Regions from separate parts of the Sphingomonas sp. SORGH_AS_0438 genome, predicted to be linked through region 3. Evidence: predicted binding sites of a transcription regulator. Region 3 holds the regulator's gene; each other region holds the start of a gene.
The links. Region 3 encodes LexA, which represses DNA repair genes until DNA is damaged. Its sites were predicted from a motif close to GTTCCNCNCTTGTTCT; they were not measured.
Positions count from the first base shown of each region.

Region 1: the regulator LexA is predicted to act here: its motif matches at 2,852-2,867, upstream of QE452_RS05855 (protein ImuA).
Region 2: the regulator LexA is predicted to act here: its motif matches at 1,523-1,538, upstream of QE452_RS14720 (putative DNA modification/repair radical SAM protein).

Region 1 covers NZ_JAVIZS010000001.1:1,236,103-1,240,850, reverse strand. The annotation lists gene QE452_RS05865 (TonB-dependent receptor domain-containing protein) at 1-1,259, shown strand, start outside; gene uxuA (mannonate dehydratase) at 1,367-2,530, shown strand; gene QE452_RS05855 (protein ImuA) at 2,886-3,674, shown strand; gene QE452_RS05850 (DNA polymerase Y family protein) at 3,589-4,748, shown strand, end outside.
Region 2 covers NZ_JAVIZS010000001.1:3,130,908-3,135,655, forward strand. The annotation lists gene QE452_RS14715 (chloride channel protein) at 1-243, shown strand, start outside; gene QE452_RS14720 (putative DNA modification/repair radical SAM protein) at 269-1,519, opposite strand; gene QE452_RS14725 (AAA family ATPase) at 1,754-4,748, opposite strand, start outside.
Region 3 covers NZ_JAVIZS010000001.1:1,814,312-1,819,059, reverse strand. The annotation lists gene QE452_RS08400 (lmo0937 family membrane protein) at 1-81, shown strand, start outside; gene QE452_RS08395 (SDR family NAD(P)-dependent oxidoreductase) at 103-1,002, opposite strand; gene QE452_RS08390 (hypothetical protein) at 1,093-1,518, opposite strand; gene lexA (transcriptional repressor LexA) at 1,647-2,318, opposite strand; gene QE452_RS08380 (molybdopterin molybdotransferase MoeA) at 2,373-3,554, opposite strand; gene moaC (cyclic pyranopterin monophosphate synthase MoaC) at 3,551-4,021, opposite strand; gene trpC (indole-3-glycerol phosphate synthase TrpC) at 4,018-4,748, opposite strand, start outside.

The DNA.
Region 1 (4,748 bases), 580 kb from region 3:
ATATCGACCCGTCGAATCTCGTGCGCCTGGCCTATACCTGGGACCGCTCCCGCATCCGCCAGACGGGTGAGGCCGGCGCGTTGCAGGTCGATGGCACGCCGGTCAACGTCTTCGGCGGACGCGATCCCCGGGCGGCGGTACGCGACGCGACGGGCGCGATACTCAACAAGCGCAATCGCCTGACCTTCTCGGTCCTGCATCAATTGTCGGGCGAATATCGCGGCAAGCCCCTGTCCGACGACCTGTCGATCACGCTGGGACTGCGCGCGGCCTTCTTCCGACGCAATATGAGCAACGCCTGCTACACCATTCCGAACAGCGGCAGCGAAGCCTATTGCACGTCGCAGGCCGCCAGCATCGTGGCGGCGGACAGCCGCACCGCCGGGTTCGGCGCGCCCTATACGGGCCGCATCCGGGAATATCGTGCCCTTCTGCCAAGTGCCGGGCTGGTCTGGCAGATGGACCCGGCGGTCAGCCTCTATGCCAGCTACAACAAGGGCTTCTCCGCCCCGACCACCGACATCTATTCCTATGACGACAAGACGATCTCGCTGAAGGACAAGGAAGCGGTGCCGGAAAGGACCGACTCCTACGATCTCGGCCTGCGCTACATCACCGGGCCGGTCCAGGCGCAGTTGGGCGGCTGGTACATCCGCTACGCCAACCGGCTGGTCACCACGACCACGCTGCTGGAAGGAGGCGGCACAATCAGCGCCAGCCGCAATGTCGGCGGAGTCGACAGCAAGGGGATCGACGCGACCCTGTCGCTGATGCCTACCTCCTGGCTGTCGGTCTATGGCTTCGGCTCCTATCTGCAATCGACGTTGAAGGAGGATGTGCTGGATGGCGCGACCGGCAAGGTGCTGATCGCGACCAGGGGCAAGGCGCTGGTCGACACGCCCAACTGGCAATATGGCGGTCGCGTCCAGGCGTCGCTGCCGTTCGCTGTAGTCGGCGTTTCCGCCAAGCATGTCGGCGACCGCTTCATCACCGACGAGAATGACGCCAAGTCCGCCGGCTATACCCTGGTCGACCTGGATGCGCAGGCGACGCTGGGTTGGGCCGGGCTGGACAAGACCTATCTCCAGCTCAACGTCACCAACCTGTTCGACAAGCGCTATTTCCAGCAATGTCTGGTCGGCCCCGCGCATCGCCAATGGCGGGTCGCTGAACTTCGGCAACGGGCGCACCGTGATCGTCAGCTTGCACTTCCAGTTCTGACGGTGTCTTGCACATCGGCCGCATCCGCGACCCTTTAAAGGGTTTCGGTACGGCCGAACTATGGGCATGAGCCCGTCGTGACGATACCGGTACCAAATGTCCGGGCAAGCGACAGGAGAATGGGGTGCAGCAGGCCGACCGCAGGATGATGACACAGACGATGCGCTGGTTCGGTCCGGCCGACCCGGTGGCCTTGCGCAACATCCGCCAGGCCGGGGCGACCGGCATCGTCACCGCGCTGCACGAACTGCCCAATGGCGTGGTCTGGCCGCTGGAGACGATCCTCGCCCGCCAGTCGATGATCCGCGCGGCGGGCCTGGACTGGGACGTGGTCGAGAGCCTGCCCGTCCATGAGGGGATCAAGACGCGGGGCCCCGACTGGGACCGATTGATCGACGCCTATCGTCGGAGCCTGCGCCATCTGGCGGCGGCGGGTATCCGCACCGTCACCTATAATTTCATGCCGTTGCTCGACTGGACGCGCACCGATCTGGCCTGGGCGATGCCAGACGGCGCGCTGGCGCTGCGGTTCGAGCTGGAGGCGGTCGCCGCCTTCGACATCCATCTGCTCGAACGGCCCGGCGCCGCCGACGACTATACGTCCGCCATGGTCGAGGCCGCCGCCGCCCGCATCGCCGGCATGGACGCCGAGGCGCGGCACCGGCTGGAACGGACGATCATCGCCGGCCTGCCGGGCAGCGAGGAAAGCTTCACCGTCGCGCAGTTCCGCGACGCCATCGCCGGTTATGACGGCATATCCGCCGACGATCTGCGCGCCAACCATGTCGCCTTTCTGGAGGCGGTCTGCCCGGTGGCGGACGAAGTCGGCGTCCAACTGGTCGTCCATCCCGATGATCCCCCCTTCCCGATCTTCGGCCTGCCCCGCGTCGTCAGCACCGAGAGCGACGTGGCCGCATTGTTCGCGCGGGTGCCCAACCGTTCGAACGGCCTGTGCTTCTGCACCGGGTCGTTCGGGGTCCGCGCCGACAACGACCTGCCCGGCATGGTCGACCGGCTGGGTGAGCGGATCGGTTTCCTGCATCTCCGCGCCATTGCGCGCGAGGCGAACGGCGCGTTCCACGAGGCACCGCATCTGGAAGGGAATGCCGACATGCCCGCCGTGGTCGCCGCGGTCAGCCGGTTGCAGCAGCGCGAGGATCGCAGCATCCCGATGCGCCCCGACCATGGCCATCAGATGCTCGACGACCTGACCAAGCGCACCAATCCCGGCTATTCGCTGCTCGGCCGGATGCGCGGACTCGCCGAGCTGCGCGGGCTGGAACGCGGCATCGTCCACGCGGGCGGCTGACCGGCATCACTTTGGGAGGGTTCGGCGCGACCGGAGGTCTGGGCTGGGCGGTGCAGCAGGCGAAGACGCGGTCATGGTCGCGACCGACCTTCCACAATCCGGCGAAACCGTGTGCCTCCCGGCCTTCAACCTTGATCCATGAGTGACGATCGCCGGGGATGCGGCGATCGTCCGCTGCCTTGGGTTGGGCAAAGCCATGGGGTGTGTCGATGCTCCGGCTGTTGCCCCTTCGCGATAATGCGGGCCAATGCGACGCTGAAGCCTCAAGCACGGCATCATCCTTTCGGTGCCGTAACGCCTTGACCATTGGCCGGTAAATCTGGAACATATAGCGAACAAATGAGTCGCTACAGCCATGTCCCACTTTGCCCCTGACGATCCGCCGGACGATCCCCCCGCCAAACGAATCGCTGCGCTCCGCACCGCGCTCGACCAGGGGGTGCGGCCGCGCGGGGCCGGCGTGCTGCCGTTCGGCGTGGACGCCATGGACGGGCGGCTGGCCGATGGCGGGCTGGCGATGGGCGGCCTGCACGAGGTCGCCGCCGCCGCGCCGACGCTGAACGAGGATGCCGCCGCGACGCTGTTCACGGTCGGCATCGCCGCTCGCGCCGCCGCGCTCAAGGGCCGGCGCGTGCTCTGGGCCCTGACCCGGTTCGACCTGTACGCGCCCGGCCTGGAACAGGCCGGCCTCGACCCTGCCATGCTGCTCTTTGTCGAGGCGCGAGAGGACAGCCAGGTGCTGGCGGTGATGGAGGATGGCCTGCGCCATGGTGGGCTGGCGGCGGTGGTCGGCGAGGTGAAGCGCGCCGACATGGTCGCGACCCGGCGGCTGCAACTGGCCGCGATGAACGGCGACGCGCCCGCCCTCCTCGCCCGCCACTGGCGCAGGCCGGCCCTCTGCCCGCTGGCCGAGCATTCGGCGGCGATGACCCGCTGGCGGATCGGCTGCGCGCCCTCGGTGCGGTTGCCGGCGCCCGGTGTCGGCCGCGCGCATTGGACGGTCGAGCTGACGCGCCAGCGCGGCGGGCCCGGATTCACCCTGGAACTGGAGGCATGCGATGCGACGGGTCGCCTCGCTCTACCTGCCGCATCTCGCGATCGAGCGGTTGCGGCGGCTGGAGCGACCACCGCACGCGCGGCCTGACCGGCCGGTCCGCATGGCGCTGCTGCCGGTGGACGACGATCCCGGCGCCTGCTCGGTGCCGCGCGGCGGCGGCTGGCGGCCCGGCGCGCGCTGGGCACGAGGGGAAGCGATCGAGGCGCTGCCGCTCCATCAGCGACCGACGATGCGCGAACTCGGCCGCCGATCGGAAGCGGCCGAGCATCCGTTCAAGCACATGACGCCCCCCGCCCCGACCGCGCCGCATCCTGGGGAACCAGTGCCCGAAGCCCGACCGATGGTGCTGGCGGCACAGGTCGGCCAGCGCCAGCTCGTGACCGCCGCCTGCCCCGCGGCGCTGGCGCTGGGGCTCGCGACCGGGATGGCGGTGACGCAGGCGCGGGTGCTGGTGCCCGCGCTCGACATCCGCCCCGCCGAACCGGCGGCGGACGCGGCATGGCTGGACGGCCTCGCCCGTCATGCCGTGCGCCACTGGACGCCGATCGCCGCGCCCGACGGCCCGCAGGGCCTGTGGCTGGACCTGAGCGGCGTCGCGCACCTCCATGGCGGCGAGGCGGGGCTGTGTCGGCGGCTGCTCGATTTCTGCCGGCGGCTGGGCTTTTCCGCGCGAGTGGCGGTGGCCGGCACGCCGGGGGCGGCCCATGCGCTGGCCCGGTTCGGCGGTCAGCCCATCCTGCGGATCGCCAACGGCCATGAGGCGCAGGCGCTCCGCGCCCTGCCCCCGGCCGCGCTGCGCCTGACGCCGGAGGCCTGCACCGCCGCCGGCCGGTTCGGGCTGGAGCGGATCGGCGACCTGATCCCGATGCCGCGTGGACCGCTGGCGCGCCGACTGGGCCTCGCCACGGTGAGGCGGCTGGACGAGGCATTGGGCCGCATACCCGAACCGATCGCGCCCGTCCTCGCCCCCGACACCCCGCGCGCCGAGCGCCGGCTGCTGGAGCCGATCGGCACGGCGGACGCGATCGCGCAGGTGATCGGCGACCTGCTCGCCGATCTGGTCGAGCGGTTGCGCGACCGGGGACTGGGCGCGCGGATGCTGCTGCTGATCCTCGACCGGATCGACGGGAGCGAGCAGCGACTGGCGATCGGCACCGCACG
Region 2 (4,748 bases), 1.3 Mb from region 3:
CATGACGGCATGGTCGGCGCGGACCGGCCGGTCATCGACCTGGCGCAGGGGCGCGACCAGGTCCTGCGACCGGACATGGACATCCGGGCCGTCATGGCGCTGTTCGACGCGACCCGGCGCGAGGAACTGGCGGTGGTCGACGATCAGGGCAATGTGCTGGGCCTGGTGACCGAGGCGCATGTCCGCCGCCGCTATGGCGAGGAGGTGGAGAAGAGCCAGCGCGAACTGTTCGGCGAGGCCTGACGCCCCGCCCGGCCGGTCCGCCCGGCTATGCCGCGAACAATTCCAGCTGCTGCTTCTTCTTCGGCGCGACCAGCGGCTTCAGATCCTCACGCTCGGCCAGCGACACCGGCCGCCAGTCCTCGGCGATCAGGAACGGGCGCAGCTTGGCGATCGACACGGTCAGCCGCGCGACATCGTCCAGCCGCAGCCGCCGCCAGCGCCGGCTCGCCAGGATCGCGTCGACCGCCTTCACCCCCAGGCCCGGCACGCGCAGCAAGGCCTCGCGCGGGGCGCGGTTGACGTCGACCGGGAAACGGTCGCGGAACTTGAGCGCCCAGGCCAGCTTGGGATCGATGTCGAGCGGCAACATGCCCGTCTCCGCATCCGCCGCCGCGACCACCTCATGCGGCTGATAGTCGTAGAAACGCATCAGCCAGTCCGACTGGTAGAGGCGATGCTCGCGCATCAGCGGCGGCCGTTGCAGCGGCAGCACCGCCGACGCGTCGGGGATCGGGCTGAACGCCGAATAATAGACGCGGCGCAGGCCGAACCGGTCGTAGAGCGTCGACGCGCGCAACACGATATCGCCATCGGTCGCGGCATCCGCGCCGACGATCATCTGGGTCGACTGCCCGGCCGGGGCGAATTTCGGCGCATTGCGATATTTCTTGCCCGCATCGCGCTGGTCGGCGATCGCGCCCTTCACCTCGGCCATCGCGCCCTCGATCCGGGCGCCGTCCTTCTCGGGCGCGAGCCGCTTCAACCCGCCCGCCGTCGGCAGCTCGACATTGATCGAGACTCGGTCGGCATGGAGCCCGGCCTGGTGGATCAGCTCGGGATCGGCGTCGGGAATGGTCTTAAGATGGATATAGCCGCGGAAGTGATGATCCTCGCGCAGCGACCGCGCGACCTCGACCATCTGTTCCATCGTATAGTTAGGCGACCGGATGATCCCCGAGGACAGGAACAGCCCCTCGATATAGTTGCGCTTGTAGAAGGAGATGGTGAGGTTCACCACCTCCTGCGCGGAGAAGCGGGCGCGGCGGACGTTCGACGACTTGCGGTTGATGCAATAATGGCAGTCGAAGATGCAGCTGTTGGTCAGCAGGATCTTGAGCAACGAGATGCAGCGGCCATCGGGCGCATAGGCATGGCAGATGCCCATTCCCTCGGTCGAGCCCAGCCCCTTGCCGTCGCGGCTGTTGCGCTTGGCGGTGCCGGACGACGCGCAGGACGCGTCATACTTTGCGGCATCGGCGAGAATCGCCAGCTTTTCACGGGTGTCGAGCTGCGCCATCCCGTTCCAAATATGTTCTGACGCCCCCGGTCGCAAGGCGCGACCCGCCCGCCCGGTAACCTGCTTTACCGCAGGGGAAGGCGGAAAAAAGGGGGGCGACCCGTGGGGCCGCCCCGTAGTTCAGGGAATGTGTCGCGCGGACAAAAGGGGGAGAACCGCGGCGACCGTCTCCTTCTGACAGCCAGATGTTGCGAAACTATGTCCGTGGCGCGAGAAAGTGTAACCGGATGTATCCTATTCGGCGGCGAGCAGCGTTTCCGCCGCCTGGAGATCGACCGAGACCAGCCGGCTGACCCCGCGCTCGATCATCGTCACGCCGAACAGGCGGTGCATCCGGCTCATCGTCACCGCATTATGGGTGACGATCAGGTAGCGCGTATCGGTATCCTGGACCATGCGGTCGAGCAGCCCGCAGAACCGGTCGATATTGGCATCGTCCAGCGGCGCGTCGACCTCGTCCAGCACGCAGATCGGCGCGGGGTTGGTCAGGAACAATGCGAAGATCAGCGCGACGGCGGTCAGCGCCTGTTCGCCGCCCGACAACAGGGTCAGCGATTGCAGCCGCTTGCCGGGTGGCTGCGCCAATATCTCCAGCCCCGCCTCCAGCGGATCGTCCGAGTCGACCAGCGCCAGATGCGCCGCGCCGCCATCGAACAGGGTCGCGAACAGCCGCCGGAAATGCGCGTCCACCGCCTCGAACGCGGCGCGCAGCCGTTGCCGCCCCTCGCGGTTCAGCGTTGCGATCGACCCGCGCAGCGCCGCCACCGCCTCGCCCAGTTCGACGCGTTCCGCCGCGGCGCTGGCCCCCGCCGCGTCCAGTTCGGCCAGTTCGCGCTCGGCGACCAGATTGACCGGGCCGATCCGCTCGCGCTCCTGCACCAGCCGCTCGTGCATGGCGGTCTCCGCCGCCGGATCGCCCACCTCCGCGCCGGCGAACCCAAGTCGCTCGGGCAGCACCGGGGCGGGGCATTGGAAACGCTCACCCGACAGGCGACCGATCTCGACCCGGCGCTGCTCCTGGCTCTCCACCCGCGCCGTCGCCGCCGCCCGCGCCTCGCGCGCCGTGCCCAGCCGGTCGATCGCCTGGCGGTGCGCCACCTCCGCCGCGTGGAGCGCCGCCTCCGCCGTCGCCTCGGCGGTGGCGAGCAGGTCGGCCGCGCGGCGGTCATCGTCATGCGTGGCGGTCAGCGTGGCGATCCGTCCGGCCAGGGCGGCCGGCTGGTCGGCGAGCGACTCGGCTTCGGCGGCGATCTCGGCATCGCGGTGATCCATCGCGACGATCCGCTTCGCCGCCTCGCCCGCGCGGGTGCGCCAGTCGCGCGCCTCCGCCTGTGCCGCGACCAGCCGCTCGCGATCGGCCGCCAGCCGCCGGTCGAGCGCCTGGCGCGCGGCCTGCGCCTCCATCACCGCCATGCGCCGCTGCGTGGCCGTATGGCGCAGCGCCTCGACCTCGGCGGCGATGGCGCGCCCGTCCGGCAGGGCGGCGACGGTGGTTTCGGCCGCCGCCTGTTCCGCCGCCGCCTCCGCCCGCTCCCCGGCGATGCGCGCGGCACGCTGGTCCAAATCGGCGCGCTGCCCGGCGAGCCGATCGAGCGCGGCGGCGGCGCTGTCCTCCGCCCGCCCCGCCTCGCGCATCGCCTGCTCGGCGCGCGCCAGCGCATCGCGGGCGGTGCGCGCCGCGATCCGCGCGGCCTCGATCGCCGCGTCCACCTGCGCCCGCGCCGTCGTCGCCCGGTCGAGCGCCTCGACCGCCGCCGGACGCGCGTCGCGGAGCCTGGTCAGCCGGTTCAACCGTTCCAGCCGTTCCGCCGCCGTCGCGCCCTGCCCGCTGGCGCGATAGCCGTCCCAGCGGCGCAAGGCCCCGTCGCGCGTCACCAGCCGCTGCCCGACCGCCAGCGCCTGTCCGGCATCCGTCGCCGCCACCAGCACCTGGCGCAACCGGCGGGCGAGCAGCGGGGGCGCGGCGACATGATCCGCCAGCGGCTCGCTACCCGGCGCGGGCCCCGGATCACCCGGCTCGACCGCCATCGGCATCCACACATCGGGACTGGATTCCAGATCGTCGCCCAGCGCCGCGCCCAGGGCACGCTCATAGCCGGGGGCCGGCACCAGCTGGTCGATCAGCCGGACGCCGCCGCTGCGCCTGGTCGCCCGCTCCAGCGCCGCCACTTCGCTGTCGAGCGCCGCCAGATCGGCCCGCGCGGTCGCACGCGCCGTCTCCGCCGAATCGCGATCGGCCATGCCCGCCCGCTCGGCCGCCTCCGCCGCCGCCTGCGCCTCGCGTGCCGTCTCCGCCGCCAGTCCCGCTGCCGCGCGACGCTCGGCCGCCGCCTCGCGCTGCGCGGTCAACGGCGCGGGCAAGGGCAAGGCAGCCAGCGCCGCCGCCGCCTGGACCGCCTCGCGCTCGACGCGCGCCAGCCGGGTCGCCGCGGCCTCGCTGGCGGCGCGCGCCACCCGCGCCTCCGCCACTTCGCCCGCCTGCCGGCTCATGCCCTGCGCCAGCGCCACCTCGGCATCGCGCGCGGCCCGCTCCGCATCTTCCAGCGCGGCGACCCGGTGCGGCGCATCCTGCTCGCCAGCGGCGATGGCGGCGGCCAGCGCCTCCCCCTCCGCCGCCAGCCGGGCGAGCGCCGCCGCCGCATCGCCGGCCAGCGATCCCTCGCGCGCGCGGTCCTCGGCCAATCGCATGGCCGCCGCCGCCAGATCGGCGATGCGGCGCTCGACCGTCTGCCGTTCGCCGGTCAGCGCCGCCAGCGCATGCGCCGCCTCCGTCACCCGCTCCCGCGCCGCCAGCGCCGCGCCGCGCGCCGCCGCCACCTCGGTCGCCGCGCGACGCTGGGCCGCGGCGTCGGACTGTTCCGCCGCCGCCGCCGCCTCCACCGCCGCCGTACAGGCCCGCGCCGCCGCCTTGGCCGCGTCCGCCTCGGCCGCGGCGGCGCGCCAGCGGGCGAAGATCATCCGCGCCTCCGCCAGCCGGATGCGGTCGGACAGCTGGCGATAGCGTTCGGCGGCGCGCGCCTGTCGCCGCAGCACGGCGGCGCGCGCCGCCTGGTCGGCGAGCACCGTGTCGAGCCGCTCCAGATTGGCCTCGGTCTGGCGCAACCGCGACTCCGCCTCGCGCCGGCGGACGTGCAGGCCGGCGATCCCGGCCGCTTCCTCCAGCATCGCGCGACGCTCGGCCGGCTTGGCGGCGATCACCGCGCCGATCCGGTTCTGGCTGACCAAAGCG
Region 3 (4,748 bases):
GCGGGCGGGCTGATCCATATCCTGCTCGTCATCGCGCTGATCGTAGGCCTGGTCCAGCTGTTCACCGGCCGCCGCGTCTAGCGGCTGCCACGCTGGTGGGGCTTATCGCCCCATCAGCGTGCGACCGATCAGCATCGCCTGTTCCGCGCCCGAGGCGGGAACGATTTCGGCCGACCGGTCGGCGATCCGGCCCCAGGCGGCGGCGACACCCTCGGGCGTAAGATCGTCGCCTTCCAGAACGACACCGGGTGTCAGCGTGATATGCGCGGTCTGCACCACGCCCGCACCGGCACTGACGATCTGGTTGGTCGGTGCCTCCTTCGAAACGAGATAAAGCGCCGCCGGCACGATCTTCTCCGGTGCGAACAGGTCGAACAGTTCAGCCGGGAACAGGCCCTCGGTCATGCGCGTGCCGGCGGTCGGTGCGAGTGTGTTGACGCGGATATCGTTCTTCGTCCCTTCGATCGCCAGCGTTCGGGTCAGGCCGGCGATGCCGAGCTTGGCGGCGCCGTAATTGGCCTGTCCGAAATTGCCGAACAGCCCGCTCGACGACGAGGTCATGAGGACCCGTCCGTAATTCTGCGCTCGGAAGATGTCCCAGCACGCCTTGGTGACGAAGGCCGAGCCGAGCAGGTGAACGCGCACCACGAACTCGAAATCGGCGGGCGTCATCTTGGCGAAGCTCTTGTCGCGCAGGACACCGGCATTGTTGATGAGGACATGGACGCCGCCCCACCGGTCGCAGGCCCGCGCGACCATCGACGCCATCTGGTCCGCGTCGGCGACGCTGCCGCCATCGGCCATCGCCTCGCCCCCGGCGGCCACGATCTCCGCCACCACGGCGGCGGCCGCATCGGACTGGCCGGTGCCGTCCGACCCGCCGCCCAGGTCATTGACGACCACCTTGGCGCCGCGACGCGCCAGTTCGAGCGCATAGGCACGGCCCAGGCCTCCGCCCGCCCCCGTGACGATGGCAACCTGATCGTCGAACCGAATGGACATGGAAAAGGGCGCTCCCGCATCGTGGAGCGCCCTTTCTAGAAGCCGGGGAGCAGCGGTGGCAACCGCTGCGCCCAATCGATCGCCCTGATCTTACTTGCCGCCCCGCTGGCGGCATTTGTCATACTGACCCTTCTTGCAGATCGGGTAGCTGGCAAGCGGGGCCGGTGCCGGGAAGGCCTGCGACGGTGCGACCGACGGCACCACGCCACCGTTCACGGTCGCGCCCGGAGGGGCGGCAGGACCGGCGGGCTGATAGCCGCCGACCGGATCACCGGTGCTCATGCCGCCGGGAGCGGCCGTCGGTGTGGCGGGCGGCGTCGCGCCCGGGGGCGGGGTCTGCTGCTGCATCGCCGGATCGGCGGGCATGGCCGGGTCGGCAGGGGCGGCCGGATCAGCTGGCGGGGTCTGCGCCGCTGGGTCCTGCATCGGGGCCTGGGTCTGGGGGGCGGCCTGCATATCCTGCGCCATCACCGGCGCGGCGATCATCGCCGTGGCGGCGAGAAGAAAGAACTTCATCGGGATTTCTCCTGCGATTGCGAGCGCGAAAAACGTTCGCGTCGCCCCCTAACGTCCCGCTACGGACTTGGTTTCGCAAGCGAACCGGGTGGCGGCTCCGACCGGATACCCGCCACCCGCTCCCTTATTCAGTCGTAGCGGCGCAGGATGCCCGCCAGCTTGCCCTGGATCCGCACCTGCTGCGGGGCGTAGCGCTGGGGATCATAGGCGCGATTGGCCGGGTCGAGCCGCACCATCGCACCCTCCCGCCGGAAATATTTCAGCGTCGCCTCCACATCCTCGATCAGCGCGACGACGATCTCGCCATCGCGGGCGATCTCCTGCCGGCGGACCAGCGCGTAGTCGCCATCGAGGATGCCGGCCTCGACCATCGAGTCACCGGCCACTTCCAGCGCATAATGATCGCCGGTGCCGAGCAGGGCGGCGGGGACCGACAACATCGTCGATCCCTCGAACGCCTCGATCGGCACGCCGGCCGCGATCCGGCCGTGCAGGGGGATCTCGACCACGTCATTGGCGGGGGCGGCGGGCGTCGCCTTGGCCGCCGGCGTCGGCGCAGCGGCGGAAGTTTCCACCTTCTCCGGCCGTTCCGGCATCCGCAGCACTTCCAGCGCGCGGGCCCGGTTGGGCAGACGGCGGATGAAATTGCGCTCTTCCAGCGCGGAAATCAGCCGGTGCACGCCCGATTTTGACTTGAGGTCGAGCGCGTCCTTCATCTCCTCGAAGGACGGAGAAACACCCGTCTCCGCAAGGCGATCGTTAATGAAACAGATCAGTTCGTGCTGCTTGCGCGTGAGCATGGCTCTCTCCGTCCGGAACAGACACGGAACCGATACGGAACAATTTGCTTGCGGTCAAGCGATGACGAGGATTTCCGCCGATTCGCCCGCTCTGGCGGCAGGCGCATGCGCGGGACGCAGGATCAGGCAGGTCGATCGGGCCAGGGTCAGCAGCATCGAACTGTCCTGGATCGTCGAGGCATAGGCACGCCCATCCTCCAGCCGCGCCCGCAGATAATCGGTGCGGCCGCCATTGGCGGGCAGGTCCTCGCCGAGCAACGCATGGGTCGTGACGGGCAGCGGATCGGCCGCTCCGGCGAGATGCGCGATCAGCGGCCGGACGAACAGGGTCGCGGTGACGAAGGCGGAGACGGGATTGCCCGGCAGCCCCAGCACCAGCGCCTGACTCAGACGCCCCGCCATCATCGGCTTGCCGGGGCGAAGCGCGATGCGCCAGAAATCGATTTCACCGCCCGCCGCTAGCAGCGCCGGCCGCACCAGGTCATGGTCGCCCACCGATGCGCCGCCGGTCGTCACCAGCAGGTCGGCCTCGACCGATCGGAACGCCTCGGTCAGCACGTCCAGCCGGTCGGGCAGGATGCCGAGATCGACGATCTCGACCGGCAGGTCGGCCAGCATCGCCGCCAGCATCGCCCCGTTCGATTCCGGCAGCTGCGCGCCACTGATCGGCCCGCCCGCCGGCACCAGCTCGTCGCCCGTCGCCGCCAGCGCGACGCGGACCGCGCGCCGCACGGGCAGGCGGCCCTGGCCCCCGGTCGCCGCCACCGCGATCCGCGCCGGGGTCAGCCGCTCGCCCGCCGCGATCAGCCGGTCGCCGTCATGGAAGTCGAGCCCGCGCGCGCGGACGTTGCGGCCACGATGCGCCGGACCTTCGCCACCCAGCATCAGGCGCTCGCCCTGGCGCGCCGCCTCTTCCTGCACCAGCACCGTGTCGGCGCCATCGGGCAGGGCGGCGCCGGTGAAGATGCGCACCGCCTCGCCCGCCGCGACCGTCCCGGCGAAGGGGCGGCCGGCCGCGCTTTCGCCGGTCACGCGCCAGGGGCCGGGCAGGTCGGCGAAGCGGATCGCATAGCCGTCCATCGCCGACAGGTCGGCCACCGGCTGCGTCCGGCGCGCGGCGATATCGGCCGCGGCCCAGCGGCCGGCGGCCTGCCGGATCGGCAGCGTCTCCGTCGAGACGGGGTCGGCCAGCGCGAACAGCCGCGCCTGCGCTTCGGCGACGGGGACCAGCGTCATGCCAGCGTCCAGTCGCCGGACTTGCCACCGGATTTGGCGACGACGCGCAAGCCCTCGATCACCATCGCCTTGTCGACCGCCTTGACCATGTCATAGACGGTGAGCAACGCGACCGAGGCGGCGGTCAGCGCCTCCATCTCCACGCCGGTCTGGCCTTGCGTCTTGCAGGTCGCGCGGACCGTCACGCCGCTGTCGGTCACCGCCAGATCGATCGCGACCCGGCTGAGCGGCAGGGGGTGGCAGAGGGGGATCAGGTCGGCGGTCCGCTTCGCTGCCATGATCCCGGCGACCCGCGCCACCGCCAGCACGTCGCCCTTCCTGGCCGAGGCGTCGCGAACCAGCGCCAGCGCCTCGGACGACAGGCGGATATGTCCCTCCGCCACCGCTTCGCGCGCGGTTGCCGGCTTGTCGCCGACATCGACCATGCGCGCCGCGCCCTGGTCGTCGAGATGGGTGAGGCCGGTCATGCCACCAGCGCGCGCGTCGCCGCCTCCACATCGTCCTGCCGCATCAGCGATTCGCCGATCAGGAAGCAGTGGACGCCGTGTTCCGCCATCGCGTCGAGATCGGCGCGGCTGTTCAGGCCGCTTTCGGCGACGAAGGTGCAGTCGGCCGGGGCCAGGGCCTTTAACCGGTAGGAGCGGGATACGTCGACCGAGAAGTCGCGCAGGTCGCGATTGTTGCAGCCGATCAGCCGCGAGCGGAGGCGGAGCGCCCGCTCCAGTCCGGCCTCGTCATGCACCTCGACCAGGCAGTCCATGCCCAGCTCCATCGCCGCCGCCTCGATCTCGGCGAGCTGGCCATCGTCCAGCGCCGCGACGATCAGCAGGATCGCGTCCGCGCCGATCGCCCGCGATTCGGCGGCCTGCCAGGGATCGGCCATGAAGTCCTTGCGGATCACCGGCAGCGTCACCGCCGCCCGCGCCGCGATCAGATACGCGTCGGCGCCCTGGAAGAAATGCTCGTCGGTCAGCACCGACAGGCAGGCGGCACCGGCCGCCTGATAGGCGCGGGCATGGGCCGGCGCGTCGAAATCGGCGCGGATCAGGCCCTTGGACGGGCTGGCCTTCTTCACCTCGGCGATCAGCGCATGACCCGGCTTCGCGTCGAGCGCGGCGCGGAAGCCGCGCGGGGGTTCGGCGGCGGCGATCCGCGCGGCGAGATCGGCATCGCTGGTGCGCGCCTTGCGGGCGG